Regions from separate parts of the Kutzneria viridogrisea DSM 43870 genome, predicted to be linked through region 1. Evidence: riboswitches for the same ligand, from Rfam matches in the RefSeq annotation. Region 1 holds a riboswitch; the other holds the start of a gene.
The links. Region 1 has a riboswitch for S-adenosylhomocysteine ahead of ahcY (adenosylhomocysteinase). Riboswitches for the same ligand answer to the same signal wherever they lie in the genome.
Positions count from the first base shown of each region.

Region 2: linked by a shared signal. The riboswitch ahead of metH (methionine synthase) and the one ahead of ahcY (adenosylhomocysteinase) in region 1 are both predicted to bind S-adenosylhomocysteine.

Region 1 covers NZ_CP007155.1:6,973,039-6,982,913, forward strand. Annotated here, with positions in the region: gene KALB_RS30535 (MFS transporter) at 1-818, shown strand, start outside; gene ahcY (adenosylhomocysteinase) at 812-2,269, opposite strand; S-adenosyl-L-homocysteine riboswitch at 2,359-2,436, opposite strand; gene KALB_RS30545 (GNAT family N-acetyltransferase) at 2,498-2,896, opposite strand; gene KALB_RS30550 (histone-like nucleoid-structuring protein Lsr2) at 2,991-3,335, opposite strand; gene KALB_RS30555 (MarR family winged helix-turn-helix transcriptional regulator) at 3,738-4,214, opposite strand; gene KALB_RS30560 (antibiotic biosynthesis monooxygenase family protein) at 4,270-4,623, shown strand; gene KALB_RS47850 (TetR family transcriptional regulator) at 4,589-5,137, opposite strand; gene KALB_RS30570 (condensation domain-containing protein) at 5,248-7,557, opposite strand; gene KALB_RS48785 (AMP-binding protein) at 7,554-9,875, opposite strand, start outside.
Region 2 covers NZ_CP007155.1:6,722,534-6,732,408, reverse strand. Annotated here, with positions in the region: gene KALB_RS29655 (helix-turn-helix domain-containing protein) at 1-1,037, opposite strand, end outside; gene KALB_RS29650 (FAD-binding oxidoreductase) at 1,120-2,502, shown strand; gene KALB_RS29645 (carboxylesterase/lipase family protein) at 2,499-3,905, shown strand; gene KALB_RS29640 (roadblock/LC7 domain-containing protein) at 4,026-4,427, shown strand; gene KALB_RS29635 (GTP-binding protein) at 4,424-4,918, shown strand; S-adenosyl-L-homocysteine riboswitch at 4,957-5,036, shown strand; gene metH (methionine synthase) at 5,046-8,672, shown strand; gene KALB_RS29625 (LysR family transcriptional regulator) at 8,749-9,768, shown strand; gene KALB_RS29620 (LysR family transcriptional regulator) at 9,774-9,875, shown strand, end outside.

The DNA.
Region 1 (9,875 bases):
TACTGGTGACCGCCGCACTGGTGCTCGTCGCGCGCAGTGTGCCGGAGAGCCCGCACCGGCCCGGCGGCCGGTTGGACGTACCCGGGGCCGTGCTGCTCGCCCTGGGCATCGGCGGCCTGCTGCTGGCGCTGCCCCTCGGCCCCACCCTGGGCTGGGGCTCGGCCTGGGTGCTTGGCCTGTTCGCGCTGGCGGTGCTGGGCCTTGCCGCGTTCCTCGTGGTGGAACGGCGCAGCACCAGCCCGCTGGTGGACCCCGAGGTGCTGGTCGACCGGCCGGTGCTGTGGATCCACCTGGCCGCGCTGTCGCTGGGGGCGGCCCAGTTCGTGCTGTACGTGCTGGTGCCCAAGATCGCGCAGACCGGGTTCGGCACCGGGGTCACGGTGGCCGGTCTGATCATGCTGCCGGGCACGCTGGTGATGCTGCCCGCGAGCTGGCTGGCGGTGCGCCTTGGCGAGCGGACCTCGCTGGCCGCCGGGCTGGGCTGCGTGGCGGCGGCGGCCGGGCTGCTCGCGCTGTGGAACGGACAGGTGTGGCACCTGGTGGTGTTCTACCTGGTCGCCAGCGTGGGGTTCGGCCTGGTCATGGCGGTGCTGCCCCGGCTGGTCACCGGCTCGGTGCCACACGACAGGGTGGCCACGGCCAACGGGGTGAACACCGTGGCCAGGACCGCGGGCGGGGCGGTGGGCAGCCAGCTGGCCGCCGCGATCCTGGTCTCCGGCGGGGGCTACCCGTTCGCGTTCGGGGCCGCCGCCCTGGTCGCGCTGGCCGGGGTGCTGCTCTCGTCCGGCGCGACCAGGGAGGGGCTAGCGGATCAGTAGCGGTAGTGGTCGGGCTTGAACGGCCCGGCCACGTCCACCCCGATGTACTCGGCCTGCTCCTTGGTGAGCGTGGTCAGCCGGGCGCCGACCGCGTCCAGGTGCAGCCGGGCCACCTTCTCGTCCAGGTGCTTGGGCAGCCGGTAGACCTGACGCTCGTAGCCGCGCACGTTGGTGAACAGCTCGATCTGCGCGATCACCTGGTTGGTGAAGGAGTTGGACATGACGAAGCTGGGGTGGCCGGTGGCGTTGCCCAGGTTCATCAGCCTGCCCTCGGACAGCACCAGGATCGCGTGCCCGTCGGGGAAGACCCACTCGTGCACCTGGGGCTTGATCTCGCGCTTGCGGATGCCAGGCACCTTGGCCAGACCGGCCATGTCGATCTCGTTGTCGAAGTGGCCCACGTTGCCCACGATGGCGTTGTGCTTCATCCGCGCCATGTGCTCGGCCATGATGATGTTGAAGTTGCCGGTGGTGGTGATGAAGATGTCGCCCTTCTCGACCACGTCCTCCAGCCGTACGACCTCCAGCCCCTCCATGGCGGCCTGCAACGCGCAGATCGGGTCAACCTCGGTGACCACCACGCGGGCGCCCTGGCCGCGCAGCGCGTCGGCGGCCCCCTTGCCCACGTCCCCGTAGCCGCAGACCACGGCCAGCTTGCCGCCGATCATCACGTCGGTGGCCCGGTTGAGGCCATCGGCCAGCGAGTGCCTGATGCCGTACTTGTTGTCGAACTTCGACTTGGTCACCGAGTCGTTGACGTTGATCGCCGGGAACAGCAGCTTGTCCTCGGCCGCGAGCCGGTAGAGCCGGTTGACCCCGGCCGTGGTCTCCTCGGTGACCCCGCGCATCTGCTCGGCGATGCGGGTGAACCGCTTCGGGTCCTCGGCCAGGCTGGCCGCCAGGGTGCGCAGCAGGATGCCGTACTCCTCGGGGTCGTTCTCCCCCGCGGAGGGCACCACGCCGGTTGCCTCGAACTCCACACCCTTGTGCAGCAGCACCGTGGCGTCCCCGCCGTCGTCGACGATCATGTTCGCCAGCTGGCCGTCGGGGAAGCGGAACACCTGGTCGGTGCACCACCAGTACTCCTCGAGGGTCTCGCCCTTCCAGGCGAACACCGGGGTGCCCGCGGGCTGCTCCGGGGTGCCCTCGCCGACGACCACCGCGGCGGCGGCCTCGTCCTGGGTGGAGAAGATGTTGCAGGACACCCAGCGCACCTGTGCGCCCAGCGCGACCAGGGTCTCGATCAGCACCGCGGTCTGCACGGTCATGTGCAGCGAGCCGACGATGCGCGCCCCCTTGAGTGGCTGGCTCTCGGCGTACTCGCGCCGGGTGGCCATCAGGCCCGGCATCTCGTGCTCCGCCAGCCGGATCTGGTCCCGGCCGAGCGCGGCCAGCCCCAGGTCGGCCACGGCGAACTCGACGCCGTTGGACTTCCGCAACTTGTCGCTCATGGTCCCTACCTCGTTTCCCGTGGTTGTCGGGGACGGGAGGTGCGAGGACGGCCGCGAACTGCCGCAAACACGCTGAAGGGCACCTCCCGTGTGGGAGGCGCCCTTGAGTGGTGAACGCAGACCCGAGCGTGGCGGACATGTGGTCCGTCGCAGCGCCTCTCGGGTCTGGCCGCGCCGTGTCGGCGCGGGGCCGAGCATCGCACCCGCGTTCGCCGGGTGTCAACGGGTTCAGGGCAGGACGCGGGACATCCAGGTGGACTTCTCCACCGCGAATCCGTGCCGTGAATAGAACGCCCGCACGCGCTCGTTGTGCTCCTCTGTTTCGAGGAAGACCGCACGTGCTCCGCGGGCGGAAGCTTCCCGCAAAACGCGGTTCAACAGCGCAGATCCCGCGCCCGAGGCGCGGTCGCGCACGTAGATTTCGTCGAGCAGGGCCTCACGCCCGCCGGACTCCAGACTCCACGACCAGGTCATCACGGCATAGCCCGCCGCGGATCGGTCACGGTTGTCCAGGAGTAGCCAAACCTGACCGTGTTCGTCACCGTCGAGCAACGGGCCAAGACCCCGCAGCACGGTGCTCCGGTCGAACTCGTGCCGGTCGATCTCGTAGAACTCGCCGACGAGCACGAGCAGGTCTTCCAGGTCACCGGGAACCGCCCGGCGAATCGGTGCAGCGGTGCACGAGCCGACGGAGGTCGGTCCGTCGGCCCGTGTTACCACTTCAGGAACCGTGCGCGGCCTGGAACCGGGTGACCAGTTCCTGCGGGATACGACCGCGGTCGGAGATGGTCTCTCCCTGGCTGCGGGCCCACTCCCGAATGGCCTGGTTCTGCGCGCGGTCGCCACCTGCGCGGACAGCGGTCCTGGTCGCGCCCGCACGCTGCTTGCGGCCACCGAGGCGCTGCGCCTTCTCGACAAACGGCGCCAAGTTCCCGCGGAGCTTGGCGGCGTTGTCGTCGGACAGGTCAATGGTGTACTCCACGCCGTCCAGCGCGAACGACACGCTCTCGTTCGCCTCACTGCCGTCGACGTCGTCGATGAGCTGAACGATCGTCTTCTGCGCCATGAACCTTCTCCGTCTTCTCCTGCAATCACGGGGCACTCGGCCGAGTGGCCCAACACCCACTTCACCAGCAGCGAAAACCCGTTCGGGCAGAAGTTTTGCGGGTCCGCCTCGGTGATTGCACCGCCAATACCACCGGTGAGAATACTCGATTCGGCCCGTGACGCAAGCGACGATACGAAACGGGAGCGCGAGCGGGCACCCCCCACCGATCGTGTGACATGGATTACGATGACTGAACCAGGGCATCAAGGAAAATCAGTGTTCACCCCAGCCAAGGTCACGACGCGGAGTGAACAGTTGACCCGCCGTGCACGTCCCCCGGTCGGGTGCGTCAAGAGTTGCGGAAATGTGCCGAGTAGAGCTCAGCACGTCCACAAAGGCGGCCTTTCGGGCGCATGGGGATCACCGTCCTGGACGCTCATCAGGAAACACTCCGGCACGCTGCGGGGCCTCCAGCCGATCCGCGCAGTCGGCGAGCCAGCGCAGGACGAGCTCCCGTTCGCCGGGACCGGCCTGCTCGCGGAGCAGGTCCTCGCACTGCTGCACGGCCCGCGCCGCGGCGTTCAGGCGACGGCGCCCCTCCTCGGTCAACCGGGTGGACCGCGCCCGCCCCTCGACCGGGGTGCCCTGCCTGGTGAGCAGGCCCAGTTCCGCCAGGGTGGTCACGATCCTGATCATCGTCGGCGGGGTGACGAACGCGCGCCGGGCCAGTTCCGCGTTGGAGATGCCCGGCTGGTCGGCCAGCAGGGCCAGTACCGCGTACTGCGGGGTGGTCAGTCCGTAGCGCGCCAGCCCGGCGTCCATGCGCGAGCGCAGCGCCTGCTGCAACCGCTTCAGCGCGAAGCCCATCGACTGGCCGGGGTCCACGTGCGAGTCCACGCCAAACATGTTAGCGTGCTAATTACATATTAGGACGCTAACATGGAGGCGGCCCGTGACCACCATCCAGGCCGACGCACCCGTGGCCACACTGATCAACGTGTTCACCGTCGAACCGGCCCGCCAGGCCGAATTGGTCGCCGCGCTGAACCAGGCCACCGAGCAGTTGTTCGTGGGCATCCCGGGTTTCGTCTCGGCCAACATCCACGCGAGCCTCGACGGCGCGCGGGTGGTCAACTACGCGCAGTGGGCCAGCCCCGAGCACTTCCAGGCGATGCTCCAGCGGCCCGACGCCCAGCAACACATGGGCGAGATCATGCGGATCGCCGACAACACCGAGCCAAGGCTGTTCATCGTGTGCGCCACCCACTCGGTCAGCGCAGCGACAACTCCGCCCGCAGGCCGCTGACGACCACCCGGATCCCGGTGGCGAACGCCCGCTCGCGGTGCTCCTCGGACAGGGTCACCAGCTGGCGGGCCTGCTCCTCCAGGGTGTAGCCGTTGACGTAGCTGGTGAGCGCGTCCGCGGCGAACCCCGCCTGCTCCGGCTGCGCTCCCCCGCCGATCAGCAGGTCGATCAGCCGCGCGTGCGCCGTGCGGGCCGTCGCCACCGGCCTGGCCATCGTGGCCACCAGCCGGGCGCCGTCCCGGTGCGCGAGCATCGCCGCCCGCAGCGCCCCGCCGAAGGCCGCCACCCCGTGCGCCCACTGCCCGGTCGCCCCGAGGTCCAGGTCCAGCAGCGGCAGCAGCACCCGCCCCGCGAGCTCGTCCAGCAGCGCCTGCTTGTTGGGGAAGTGCCAGTACAGGGCGCCGGCCCGCACACCGAGGCGCGCCGCGAGCCTGCGCGTGCTCAGCTCGTCCACGCCCACCTCGTCCAGCAACCCGGTCGCCGCGTCCAGGATCTCCGCCTGACTCAGTGCCACGCCCACCTCCCCCGCGTGTCGTGCGTTCCGGTACCGCGTGTCGGCGCTTCCGGTACGCCGTGTTGGGCCGACACACCGTACGGGAAACGCCGACACGCGGCGGGTGGTGGTCAGAGCAGGTGGGTCATCGCCTCGGCCACGGCGCGGACGGGGTCGCCACGCAGGACACCGGCGTGATCGGTCGCGACGCGCAGCCGTCGCACCGAGCCGACACGCGCCGCCCACTGGTCGACCTGGGCGTCCACGAGGTCGGCGGCCACCACGAGCGCCGGTGCGGGCACGCCGCCGCTGGGCACGTAGTCCGACACGGCCTGGGCGTGCCGCCGGTAGGTGGCCCACTGCTGGGCGAGCACGGTGGCCGACACCTCCCGTCCGTCGGCGGCGAGCCAGGCCGCCAGCGCGGCGACCCGGAGTGAGTCGCCACCACGCACGCGCGGCAGGCCGCCGCCGAACGCCCCGGTCGCGAACGCCTCGAAGCGCAGTGAGTCGGTGTCGGCGCCGAAGTCGTAACCCACCGGGGGCGCGGAGTCGATCAGCACGAGCGGGACCGGCACGGGGTAGCCCCTGGCCAGCTCGAACGCGATCTGGCCGCCCATGGACCAGCCGCCGAGCAGATCGGGCCGGGCCCCGGCGGCGTCCAGATCGGCGCGGTAGGCCGCGGCCATCTCGGCCACCGACCCGAACGGGCGCCGCTCCTGGGATGCGGTGACCCGCCAGTGCGCGGGCAGGGCCGCCAGCAGTGCGCGGTAGTCGTGCGGACCGCCGCCCGCGCCGGGCAGCAGGTGCAGGTGCGGGCCGCCGTCCACGCTCTCGCGCAGCACCACCAGCGTGCTGGCGTCCTGGCCGCCCGCGGTGCTGGCGACCTGCTCCACGAGCCGCCGCGGGGTGGGTTCGGCCAGCCACCGCACCAGGTCCAGCTCGGTACCGGTCTCCTCGCGCACGGCCGAGGCCAGTTGCAGCACCTTGAGCGAACGCCCGCCCTGCGCGAAGAAGTCCTCGTCGGGCTCGGCGGGCGGCTCACCCAGCACCTGCTCCCACACCCGTGAGACCTGCTCGGCCGCCGCGGACTCGGGCAGCGCGGCCCCAGTGGTCACCGGCTTGGCCTGGTGGTCGACGTAGCCCGCGACCGAGCGCGTGCCCAGGTCCAGTTCGGACACCGCGGTCGCGCCGGGTGCGGACAGCACAGTGTCGATGTCCTCCATGAGCCGCAGCACGGTTTCCCGGTCGTAACGGCCGGTGTTGTACTCGATCTCGGTCATGAACCCGTCAGGGGTTTCCCACATCGCCACGGCGATATCCGCGCGTGCCGCCCGGTTCGGCGAGCGGTGCAGTTGCATCGGAACGTCACCGAGGGACAGCCCGTTGCCGATCGGGCCCAGGTAGTTCAGCAGCAGCGGGGCCGAATCGCGCAACATCGCCTGCGCGGACTCGGTCAGCGCCCCGAACACCGCCGGGTAGGGCACGGTCTGGTGCGCGAGCATGGTCCACATCGCGTCCCGCGCGCGGCCCACCACGTCCAGCACCGTGTCGGCCCCGGTCACCGTGGCGCGGGCGATGCACAGGTTGGCCGTGTAACCCATGAGTTCCTGGTCGCGCTGGGACATGCGGTTGGCCACCACCACACCCAGCGCCACGTCCTCCCCCGCACCGCCGCGTGCCAACACGATCTGCAAAGCCGCCAGCGCGACCACGAAGGGCGTGGCGAACGTGGCCTTGGTCAGCTCGCCGACCCCGGCCACCGCCTCGTCGCTGAGCGCGTAGCGCAGGGTCGTGCCCGGAGCCCCGGTCCCGGCCAGGTTGTGCCGGTCCGCGGCGACAGTCGTGGACACCGCGCCGTCCAAGGTCTTGCGCCAGTGGTCCAGGCTCGCCTGCCACTTGCCCGCGTCGCGGGCCTGTGCGCACTCCTGGGCGTACGCGCTGAACGGCACGGCCTCGGTCGCGAACTCCGGCTTGCGCCCCTGGCAGGCCGCCTCGTAGGCCGAGGACAGCTCGCTGACCAGCAACTGGTTCGCCCAGCCGTCGAGCACCACGTGGTGCACCGTCAGCAGCAGCTCGTGCACCTCGCCGACCCGCACCACGGTGAGCTGCGCCAGCGGGGCCTGGTCCAGGTGCATCGCCTGCTCCTGGATCTCCTCGGCGATCAGCCTCAGCAGCTCCGGCGTGGCCTCGTCCACCTCGACCAGCTGCACCTGCACGGCCAGTTCCGGCCGCACCACGAGTTCGATCACGCCCTCGCGCTGCACCACCGAGGTCCGCAACGCCTCGTGCCGGTCCACCACCGCCTGCCAGGCGAGGCCGAGCGCCTCGAGGTCTGGGGCCTTGTCGCAGCCCAGCCGCCAGGTGAGGTTGTAGACGGACTTGTTCTTCGCCCGCTGGTGCACCCACCAGAGGGCCTCCTGCATGGCAGTCGCCGCGGTCATCGGGCGACCGCCACGAACTGGTCGGTGAGCAGCTTGCGGTCCACCTTGCCGACCGTGGTCAGCGGGATCTCCTCGCGGTGGTGGTAGCCGCGCGGGTGCATGTAGGTGGGCAGGCCCTCGACCAGTCCGGCGAACTCCGCGTCGCTGACCTTGCCCCCGGTGTAGACCGCGTACAGGTCGATCTCCCCGTCCGCGCCCCTGATCGTGAGCACCACGACCTCGGCGATGGCCGGGTGCCTGCGCAGCACCGACTCGATCTCGCCCAGCTCCACCCGGTTGCCGCGCACCTTGACCTGCTCGTCGATCCGTCCCAAGTGGACCAACGTGCCGTGCTCGCGGCGCACCCGGTCGCCCGTGCGGTACCAGTGCTTCTCGGTCAGCGGGGCGCCGCCGGTGAACAGCTCGCCCTGCACCCCGTCGAAGGAGACGAACCGGCCCGCGTTCTCGGCCGGGTCCAGGTAGCCGGGGAAGCGCTGCGGGCCGCGCACGCACAGCTCCCCGTCGTCCACCGGGCGCAGGTTCGCGTCCAGCAGCACGCTCTCCATGTGCGGGTACACGTCCCCGATCGGGATCGTGCGGTTGGAGGTCTCCTGCTGGCTGCCGTCCAGCGGCACCTCGTAGCCGGTGACGGTCACCGTGGTCTCGGTGGGCCCGTAGCAGTTGAGGATCCGCGTGCTGGGTGCCGCCGCCGACCAGGCCTCGGCCTGCTCCATGGTCAGCGCCTCGCCGCCGAACATGCTGCCGGTCAGGGTGGGCATGCTGCCCGGGGCCAGCGCGCGCAGCCTGGTGGCGAAGGAGATCAGCGAGGGCACCGACATCCAGTGCGTCAACTGCTTGGCCTTGACGAACTTCACCGGGGTGAACACGTCCCCGTGCTGGGCGACGCACAGCGCGCCGCCGGAGCCCCAGGTGCCGAAGATCTCCACGATGGAGCCGTCGAAGGACATCTCGAAGGTCTGCGAGACCCGGCTGGTGGGCAGCAGGGTGTAGCGCTCGATCACCTCGGCCAGAAACGCGTCCACATTGGACTGTGTGGTGGGCACGCCCTTGGGCTTGCCGGTGGTGCCGCTGGTGAAGATGATGTACGCCACGTCCTCGGCCCCGCGCGGCACGACCTCGGTCTCCTTGTACTCACGGCTGGGCGAGGTCAGCTCGCGCACCCGGTCCCCGGTCAGGTCCAGCAGGGCGATGCCGCAGTCGCGCCGGTACTCGGCCAGCCCGTCGCCCGAGGTGTCGTCCACCAGGGTCAGGTCCAGCTCGGCCTCGGTGGTGATCGTCAGGTTGCGCACGGCGGGGGCGGCCGAGTTCAGCGGTACGCAGGCGGCGCCGAGTCGTTGCGCGGCAAGGTATCCGACGTACCCGGCGAGGCTGCGCGAGGTGAGCAGGCCGACCCTGGTCGGGGTGCGGCCCAGCACCTCCACCATGGCCCCGGACAGGCGTTCCACCGCTGCCCTGAGCTCCGCGTAGGTCAGCGACTGGGTGCTCACCTCGATCGCGGTGTTGTCCGGGTGCTGCGTCGCGGAGTTGAGGAACCAGTCATAGAGGGTGCGGGTGGGCATGGCAGGTCCTTCCGGATCACGGGTGGAGATCGGCGTGTGGTGTGACACGGCGTGGTAGGCGGGGGCGGGTGGGGTTTCCAGTGCCAGCAGGTGGTTCAGCGTGGTGCGCACGAGCGTGGCCCTGGGCCGTCCGCGCGAGGCCGACTCCACGGCGAAGCGCAGGGCCTTGGGCAGGCTGGCCCAGGCCTGGGCGGCGGACTCGTGCCGGGCCGCCCCGGCGAGGTCACCGAGCACGCCCGCGCGCTCACCGAGCCAGCGGTGCCGGAACACGTGGTGTTGGGCGGCGGCCCACAGGTCGTCCAGCAGCGGACCGCTCTCGGCCAGGCGCCGCTCCAGGTGGCCGATGAGGAAGGGCAGCACCTGGTCGCAGCCGGTGAGCCAGTTGCCGGGCAACGGGTCCTCGGCCTGCCGCGTGGCCTGGACCCGGCCCAGCCAGGTCAGCCCCGATCCGGCAACGGGCACGGGCAGTCCGAAGGCGAGTTCGTTGCGGCGCAACTGTTCTGGCGCCCAGTCGCGCGGGGCGAGGGCCGCCAGCAAGGACTCGGTGGACAGCCAGCCGGTGAACGGGTGCTGTTCCCCGGCCGGCAGCAGCCCGCTGAACGGGTCCACCACGTGCCACTTGTCCTCCTCCCTGGTGGACAGCAGCAGCCAGTGCGGAGCGCTCGGCCCGACCCCGTAGGAGGGCGACCAGGGCAGTTCGGCGTTGTCCACCACCACGATCACACGTCCGTGCCTGCTCAGCTCGGCGGTGATCGCGGC
Region 2 (9,875 bases), 250 kb from region 1:
ATCCGCTGGCCGTCCGCGGCGGGGCGGGTGAGCAGGTCGATCACCTGGGTGTCGCGGGTGAGCCGACTCGCCTCGGCCGCGGCCCGCTCGCGCAGCACCGCGAGCGCCAGCACCGGGGCGGCCCGCTCCAGCAGCAGCCGGTCCCCGGCGCACACCTGCTCGCCGACCAGCACGAGCGAGCCGAGCACCAGCCGGTCCGCCCGCACGGTGCACACCACCTCACCCTCGGCCCGCTCCTGGCCAGGCAGGAACCGCACCTGCCCCGCCACCGAGGCGGCCACCTCCGCGACCAGGTCGTCCACCCCGCCGCCGCGCAGCACCACCTCGGTCAGCTGCCGGTCCCAGCCCAGGGTCCGGGCCAGTTCCGCGTTGGCCTCGTTGAGCCGGTGCAGGGTCACCGCGTTGTCGATCGCCACGGCCGCGTGCGCGGCCAGCGCGGTGAGCAGGGCGACCTCCTCCTCGGTGAAGTGCCGCTCCTGCCGCTTGCAGGCGAACAGCGCGCCGAGCACCCGCCCGCGCACCGTCAGCGGCACGCCCAGCAGGGCGCGGATGTTCTCCGCTGCGGCCACCTCGTCGGCCACCGGGTGGTGCTCGAAGGACACGGCCGCGGCGTACTCACAGGTCCAGATCGGTCGTGCCCCGGTGACCACGGCGCCCGCGATGCCCGCCGCACGCGGCAGGCGCAGCCCGAGCAGCTGCGGGGTGAGCGCCCCGCTGGCCACCTCCATCACGAACTGCTCGCCCTGCACCAGCCCGATGTAGGCCAGGTCCACGGCCAGCAGCCGACGGGCCTGCTCGGTGACCTCGCGCAGCAGCTCACCCGGCTGGTGCAGCCCGGCGAGGCGGCCCGCGATCTCGTTGAGCGCCGACAGCTCGGCCGCCCGCTGGCGTCGCTGCGCCAACAGGGCCCTGACCTGGAGAGCCGCCCGCGCCTCGCGCTCCACCTGCTCGGCGGGCAGGCCCCGCGCGAGCAGCCGGTCCCGGTGGGCGGCCAGCGCCTGGGCCGGTTCCTCGGCGAGCAGCAACTCCAACCACATGGGAGGAGTATCCACTCAACCGGGCGAACAGTGGGCGGTTCGTCCATCGGCAGACCCCGGTGAGCGGGCCTAGCCTGATCTTGTGCTGATCGAGGACCTGCTGGCAGGGCTGCCCGAGGAACGCGTGGTCCGCGACCCGGACGTGCTGCGCGGCTACGCCCACGACGAGGCCGAGTGGGCGCCCTGGGAGCTGCCCGCGGTGCTCGTGCGCCCGCACAGCGCCGAGGAGGCGCGGACCGTGGTCCGGACCTGCCTGCGCCACCGGGTCCCGGTCGTCACCAGGGGAGCGGGCACGGGGTTGTCCGGCGGGGCCAACGCGCTGGCGGGCTGCGTGGTGCTCAGCACCGACCGGCTCACCGCCATCCGCGAGATCAACACCGTGGAGCGGCTCGCCGTGGTGCAGCCCGGGGTGGTCAACGAGGACCTGCGCGCGGCCTGCGCCGAGCACGGGCTGTGGTACCCGCCCGATCCGGCCAGCTCCCCGTGGTCGACCATCGGCGGCAACGTGGCCACCAACGCGGGCGGCGTGTGCTGCGTCAAGTACGGGGTGACCCGCGACTACGTGCTGGGCATGCAGGTGGTGACCGGCACGGGTGAGCTGGTGCGGCTGGGGCGGCGCACCGCGAAGGGCGTGGCGGGCTACGACCTGGCGGGCCTGCTGGTCGGCTCGGAGGGCACGCTGGGCGTGATCACCGAGGTGACGGTCCGGCTGCGCGCCCAGCGCGCGCCCGAACGCACCGTGGCCGGCTACTTCGGCTCCACCGGCGCGGCGGGCGAGGCCGCGGCGGCGATCGCGGCAGCCGGGGTCGTGCCCTCCGCGCTGGAACTGGTGGACCGGCACTGCCTGGCCGCGGTGGACGCCTGGAAGAACATGGGCCTGAGCGCCGACGCCGAGGTCGTGCTGCTCGGCCGCACCGACGCGCCGGGCGCGCTGGGTGAGCACGAGGCCGCGACCATGCTGGACTGCTTCGAGCGGGCCGGGGCGAGCTGGGCCGTGCAGTCCAGCGACCAGGCCGAGGCCGACGCCCTGTTCGCGGCCCGGCGGCTGGCCTACCCGGCGCTGGAGCGGCTCGGCCCGGTGCTGACCGAGGACGTGTGCGTGCCCACCGGGGCCGTGGCGCGGATGCTGGGCCGGATCGAGGCCGCGGCCCGGCGGCACGACACGCTGATCGCCAACATCGCGCACATCGGGGACGGCAACCTGCACCCGCTGCTGATCACCCCGCACGGGGACGAGGCGGCGCGTGCCAGGGCGCAGGCCGCCTTCGAGCAGATCATCGCCGACGCGCTGGACCTGGGCGGCACGGTCACCGGGGAGCACGGGGTCGGTCTGCTCAAGCGCCCCGGGCTGGACCGCGAACTCGGACCGGTGGTGCTGGACATGCACCGCGCGGTCAAGCAGGCACTCGACCCGCACGGGATCCTCAACCCCGGCAAGGTCTTCGACGAGAGGAACAGCACGTGACCGAGCCCGTCGTCCGCACCACCTCCGGCCAGGTCCGCGGCGAGCAGGTGGCCGGGGTCAGCCGGTTCCTCGGCGTGCCCTACGCCGCGGGGCCCGTGCGCTTCGCCGCCCCGGCGCCCGCCCCGGCCTGGCCGGGCGTCCGCGACGCGCGGCGCCCCGGGCCCACGGCCCCGCAGAACCACCGCGAGTTCCCCGGCCTGGACGCCTCCGTGCTGACCGGCACCGGTTGGCGGCCCGGCCCGGACTACCTCTGCGCCGACGTGTGGACCTCGGACACCGGCGCGGGCGGCCTGCCGGTGATGGTGTTCGTGCACGGCGGGGCCTTCGTCGGCGGCACCGGCTCGGCCTCCTGCTACGACGGGGCCGCCTTCGCCCGCAACGGGGTCGTGCTGGTGACGATCAACTACCGGCTGGGCATCGAGGGCTGGCTGCCGGTGGACGGCGCCCCGGCCAACCTCGGGCTGCTCGACCAGATCGCCGCCCTGCGCTGGGTGCGGGACAACGCCGCCGCGTTCGGCGGGGACCCGGACAACCTCACCGTGTTCGGCGAGTCCGCCGGGGCGGTCAGCGTGGCCTGCCTGCTGCGCTCTCCCTTGGCGCAGGGCCTTTTCCGGCGCGCGATCGTCCAGAGCGGACACGCCGAGATGGTCCACGCCCCCGAGCAGGCCAAGCTGCTCACCGAGCACGTGGCCGGTCAACTGGGCGTGGCCCCGACCGCCGAGGCGCTGCGCACCGTGCCGGTGCAACGGCTGCTGGCGGTGCAGGAGGCGTTGGCCGTGCGGGGCCCGGACCTGCGCGACGCCAGCGGTGCCGCCCCGGCGCACGGCATCGCCTCGTTCCTGCCCGTGCTGGACGAGGAGTCGCTGCCCGAGCGGGCCGAACCGTCCACTGTGGACCTCATTGTGGGCAGCTGCGCCGAGGAGATGCGGCTGTACCTGGTACCGACCGGGATGATCGACGCACTCGACGAGCAGCAGGCGATCGCCATGCTCGCCAGGACACACCCCGAGCCGGAGGCCGAGCTGCGCCGCCACGGCCTGGGCACCGACGGCCGTTCACCCGGTGAGGTGTTGTCCAGCACCATGACCGACCTGGTGTTCGCCGACGGCGCGCGCCGGTTGGCCGCCGAGCACGCCGGGCAGGCCTTCCGCTACGAGTTCGGCTGGCGCTCCCCGCAGTTCGGCGGGCGGCTGGGCGCCTGCCACGGCGTGGAACTGCCCTTCGTCTTCGACAACCTCGCCGCCGCCTCGGGGCCGCGGGGCCTGGTCGGCGAGCGGGCCCCGCAGGAACTGGCCACGCAGCTCAACCGCGCGTGGGTGGAGTTCGCCCGCACCGGACGGCCCGGCGAGGTCGGGCACAGCGCGCTGACCTGGCAGCACGTCGAAACGCACTCGGGCGAATAGTTCAACGGGGACAACGGAAATCTGTCACCTGTACGAGTGGACAGTGTCCGAACTGCTGGCAGTTCCAATCACAGCACGTTAGGAAGGTGCGCCTAGGGGCCACTCTGAGGAGCACAGCACGTGAGATCGTCCGAGGACTACCACCGGCTGGTCACCGAGTTCACCCGGTGCACGCCCGGCGCTGAGCACAGTGTCGTGGTGTCCAGCGACGGCCTGCTGCTGTGCACCTCGGACCCGCTGGCGGCCGACCGCTCCGCGCAGCTGGCCGCCGTGGTGTCCGGGCTGGTCAGCCTGGCCGACGGTGCCTCGGACGTGATCGACGGCGGCGCGGTGCGGCAGGCGGTGGTGGAGATGCGCCGCGGCGTGCTGCTGCTGGTCTCGCTGGGCCGGGGTGCCCGCCTGGCGGTGCTGGCCGGTCAGCATGCCGACATCGCGGTGCTGGCCCGCGCCGCGGTGGAGCTGTCCGAGGGCCTGTCCGCACTGCCCACGCCCGACCCGCGCGAGAACCTGGTGGCGTGGTGAGACGCTCCACGAAGATCGTGCTGGCCGGCGGGTGCGGCGCGGGCAAGACCACCTTCGCCAGCGCCGTCTCCGAGATCCCGCCGCTGACCGCCGAGAACACCGACTTCGGCCGGATCAGCCTGGACACCGAGCTGGTGCTCTACCTGTTCGGCACGCCGAGCCGGTTCTGGTTCACCTGGGACGACATCTCCGGCGGGGCCATCGGCGCCGTGGTGCTGGTGGACACCAGGCGGCTGGCCGACTGCTTCGCCGCGATCGACTACTTCGAGCACCGCGGCCTGCCCTTCGTGGTGGCGCTCAACCACTTCGACGGGCACCGGGGGCGCACCGCCGAGCAGGTCCGCCAGGCGCTGCGGCTGGGCCCGCTGGTGCCGGTGCTGGACTGCGACGCGCGCGACCGGGAGTCCGTCCGGGACACGTTGATCGACCTGGTGCGGCACGCGATGCGTTGTCAAGGCGCGTTCCAGCCCGTGGGCGCACTGTCCGACTAGGGGTTCGCGCAATCATGCTTTCCGGTATCCTCCATGTTCAGGTCGAGAGGCGCTGCAACGGACCAAGGCGGTCCGCCACGCTCGACCGGACCCACCCGGACAAGGGCGCCTCCGATTCCAGTCGGAGGTGTACGGATTGAGCAGTTCCACCAGTCTGCGAGCGTTGCTTGACCAGCGGATCGCGGTGCTCGACGGCGCTTGGGGCACGATGTTGCAGGGCGCCAAGCTGACCCCCGAGGACTACCGGGGCGATCGGTTCGGCAACCACACGCACGACGTGACCGGCGACCCGGACCTGCTCAACCTCACCCGTCCCGACGTGATCCTGGACGTGCACCGCCAGTACCTGGACGCGGGCGCCGACATCACCACCACCAACACCTTCACCGCCACCAGCATCGGCCAGGCCGACTACGGGCTGGAGAAGCTGGTGCGGGAGATGAACGTGCGGGGCGCGCAGCTGGCCCGGCAGGCCGCCGACGAGGCTGGTGGCCGGTTCGTCGCGGGCTCCATCGGGCCGCTCAACGTCACGCTCTCCCTCTCACCCAAGGTGGAGGACCCGGCCTTCCGCGCCGTCAGCTTCAACCAGGTCCGCGACGCCTACGCCGAGCAGATCTCCGCGCTGGCCGAGGGCGGGGTGGACCTGCTGCTGGTCGAGACCATCTTCGACACGCTCAACTGCAAGGCCGCCATCGCCGCCGCCCGCGAGGTGGCGCCCGAGCTGCCGCTGTGGATCTCGGTGACCATCGTGGACCTGTCCGGGCGCACCCTGTCCGGGCAGACCGTCGAGGCGTTCTGGAGCTCCATCGAGCACGCTGACCCGCTGCTGGTGGGCGTGAACTGCTCGCTGGGCGCCAAGGAGATGCGCCCGCACGTGGCGGAGCTGTCCCGGCTGGCGGGCACCTACACCGCCTGCCACCCCAACGCGGGACTGCCCAACGCCTTCGGCGGCTACGACGAGACCCCCGAGCAGACCGCCGAGATGCTGGCGGAGTTCGCCGACTCGGGCATGGTCAACGTGGTCGGCGGCTGCTGCGGCACCTCCCCGGCGCACATCGGCCGCATCGCCGAGGCCGTGCGCGGGCGGCCCGCCCGGCAGGTGCCCAGCCCGGCGCCCACCACCCGGTACAGCGGCCTGGAGCCGTTCAGCATCGGCGAGGACACCGGGTTCGTCATGATCGGTGAGCGCACCAACGTCACCGGCTCGGCGCGGTTCCGCAGGCTGATCGAGGGCGACGACCACCAGGCCGCCGTGGACGTGGCCCTGGAGCAGGTGCGCGGCGGTGCCAACCTGCTCGACGTCAACATGGACGCCGACCTGCTCGACAGCGAGCGGGCGATGACCACCTTCCTGAACCTGATCGCCACCGAGCCCGAGGTGGCCCGCATCCCGGTCATGATCGACAGCTCGCGGTGGACCGTGCTGGAGGCCGGTCTGCGCTGCGTGCAGGGCAAGGGCGTGGTCAACTCGATCAGCCTCAAGGAGGGCGAGGAGCAGTTCCTGGCCCAGGCGCGGCGCATCCGCGACTACGGTGCCGGCGTGGTGGTGATGGCCTTCGACGAGCAGGGCCAGGCCGACACCACCGAGCGCAAGGTGTCCATCTGCGCCCGCGCCTACGACCTGCTGACCCAGCAGGCGGGCTTCCCGGCCGAGGACATCATCTTCGACCCGAACGTGCTCGCCGTGGCCACCGGCATCAGCGAGCACAACGGCTACGCCAAGGCCTTCATCGACGCGCTGCCGCTGATCAAGCAGCGCTGTCCCGGCGTGCGCATCAGCGGGGGCATCTCCAACCTGTCCTTCTCCTTCCGCGGCAACGACGTGGTGCGCGAGGCCATGCACTCGGCCTTCCTGCTGCACGCCGTGCGCGCGGGCCTGGACATGGGCATCGTCAACGCCGGTCAGCTCGCGGTGTACCAGGACATCCCCGCCGACCTGCTGGAACTGGTCGAGGACGTGCTGTTCGACCGCCGCGAGGACGCCACCGACCGGCTGGTGGCCTTCGCCGAGACGGTCAGCGGCAAGGGCACCAAGCGGGCCGTGGACCTGTCCTGGCGCGAGCAGCCGGTGCGCGAGCGGCTGGCGCACGCGCTGGTGCACGGCATCGTGGACTTCATCGAGGAGGACACCGAGCAGGCGCGGCTGGACTGCGCGCGCCCGCTGGAGGTCATCGAGGGTCCGCTGATGGACGGCATGAAGATCGTCGGCGACCTGTTCGGCTCCGGCAAGATGTTCCTGCCCCAGGTGGTCAAGAGCGCACGGGTGATGAAGCGCTCGGTGGCCTACCTGGAGCCCTTCATGGAGGAGGAGAAGGAGCGGCTGCGGCTGTCCGGCCAGGTGCGGACCACCAGCGGGCAGGGCAAGGTCGTGCTGGCCACGGTCAAGGGCGACGTGCACGACATCGGCAAGAACATCGTGGGCGTGGTGCTGGGCTGCAACAACTACGAGGTGATCGACCTGGGCGTGATGGTGCCCGCCTCGGTCATCCTGGACACCGCCGTTGCCGAGGGCGCCGACGCGATCGGGCTGTCCGGCCTGATCACGCCCTCGCTGGACGAGATGGTCTCGGTGGCGGGGGAGATGCAGCGCAGGGGCCTGAAGATCCCGCTGCTGATCGGCGGGGCGACCACCTCCCGCCAGCACACCGCGGTGCGCATCGCCCCGGTGTACGACAAGACCACCGTGCACGTGCTGGACGCCTCGCGGGTGGTCGGCGTGGTCTCCGACCTGCTCAACGCCGACCGCGCCGAGCAGTTGGACACCGACAACCGCGCGGAGCAGGCCCGGCTGCGCGAGCAGCACGAGAACCGCCAGCAGCGCCCGCTGCTGAGCGTGGCCCAGGCCCGCGCCAACCGCGAGGAGGTCTCCTTCGCCGAGCTGCCCACCCCGGCGTTCACCGGGCTGCGAGTGGTCGAGCCGGACCTGACCACCCTGCGCGAGATGGTGGACTGGCAGTTCCTGTTCCTGGCCTGGGAGCTCAAGGGCAAGTACCCGGCCATCCTGGAGCAGCCGGTGGCCCGCGAGCTGTTCGACGAGGCCAACACCCTGCTGGACCAGATCATCGCCGAGGGCAGCTTCCAGGCCAGGGGCGCCTACGCCTTCTGGCCCGCGCACAGCGAGGGCGACGACATCGTGCTGGAGTCGGGGGTCCGCTTCCCGATGCTGCGCCAACAGACCGAGAAGCCCGAGGGCAGGGCCAACCGCTGCCTGGCCGACTACATCGCCCCCGCCGGGGACCACCTCGGCGGCTTCGCCGTGGCCATCCACGGCGCCGAGGAACTGGCCGCCAGCTACGAGGCCAGGCAGGACGACTACAAGGCGATCATGGTCAAGGCCCTGGCCGACCGGCTGGCCGAGGCCTTCGCCGAGTACATCCACCTGCAAGCCCGCAGGGACTGGTTCGAGCCCGACGCGCAGCCGCTGCTGGAGGACCTGCACGCCGAGCGCTTCCGTGGAATCCGGCCCGCGCTGGGCTACCCGGCCAGCCCCGACCACAGCGAGAAGCAGGCCCTGTTCGACCTGCTGGAGGCCGGTGAGCTGGGGCTGGGGCTGACCGAGTCCTTCGCGATGACCCCGGCGGCCAGCGTCAGCGGGCTGATCTTCGCCCACCCCGAGTCCAAGTACTTCACGGTGGGCCGGATCGGCCGGGACCAGATCGAGGACTACTCCGCCCGCCGCGGCATGCCGCAGGCCGAGGTGGAGCGCTGGCTGCGCCCGAACCTGGCCTACGAGCCGGAGGTTACCAACCAGTAGCCTGCAATCGGCGGTAGCAGCGACACCTGGTGGCCGAATACCAAGGGCTATGGAGTTACAGGTCCGCCACCTGAGAGTGATCCGCGCCATAGCCCAGGAGGGCAGCCTCAACCGTGCGGCTGCCAGCCTGGGCATGGCGCAGCCCTCGCTCAGCCACCAGCTCCGCCGCATCGAGCGGCTGCTCGGCGGTCAGCTGTTCGACCGCGACCAGCAGGGCACCCGTCCCACCGAACTGGGCCGCCTCGTGCTGGCCAGGGCCAAGGCCATCGTGCTCGCCTTCGACGAGATCGAGCGCGACTTCCGCCGCCAGCAGCCACATGCCGCCGATTTCGTGCGCATCGGCTGGAACGACAGTGCGCTGACCGCTCAGCTGCTGGACTGCGTGCAGGTCGTGCTGCCCGGGGTCGCCGTGCGCACCAGGGCCGACGTGTCCCGGCTGCGGCTGCTCACCCAGTTGACCAACCGCTGCGTGGACGCCGCCCTGGTGATGATCTGCGGTTCGCGCCCGCTGTCCGTGCCGCCCGGGGTGCGCACCACGGTGATCGTCGAGGAGCCCGCCTTCCTCGCGCTGCCCGCCGCGCACCCGCTCGCCGCCCGCGCCGAGATCGCGCTCGCTGAGCTCGCCGACCAGGACTGGATCGTCTCCAGTTGCGGGGACGGCTGCCGGGTCGTGTTCCGCGAGCTGTGCCAGGCGCACGGGTTCTCCCCACGCATCGCCCACGACGTGGACACCGACTCCGCCCGCGAGGCCCTCGTGCTCGGCGGCTACGGGGTCGGCCTCATGCAGCCCACCCGCCCGCAGCGCCCTGGCCTGGCCATTCGGCCCCTGTCCGGCACGCCCATGCTCGTGCGGCATGTGCTCGCCTGGCGCGAGGAGAGCACCCTCGCGTTCTGCGCCGACGAGATCGCCGTGGCCGCCACCGAGGCGTACTGGGACCTCGCCCGCCGTACTCCGCACTACCAGCGCTGGCTGGATAACGGCACGACAGCACCAAGCGGCACTAGTCGGCAGCTTGCTCTACACGGCAGGGTGAACTCACCCTGCCTAGGAATTGAGGAGTCCGCCGTGTCCCGAGCCACCGCTTCCGCCACCTGACGGCCGTGCAACTGGAAGTCCACCACCTGCGTCTCGTGCAGGCCATCGCCGAGTCGGGCACCCTGTCGCGGGCCGCGACGGCACTGGGCGTCACCCAGCCCGCTGTC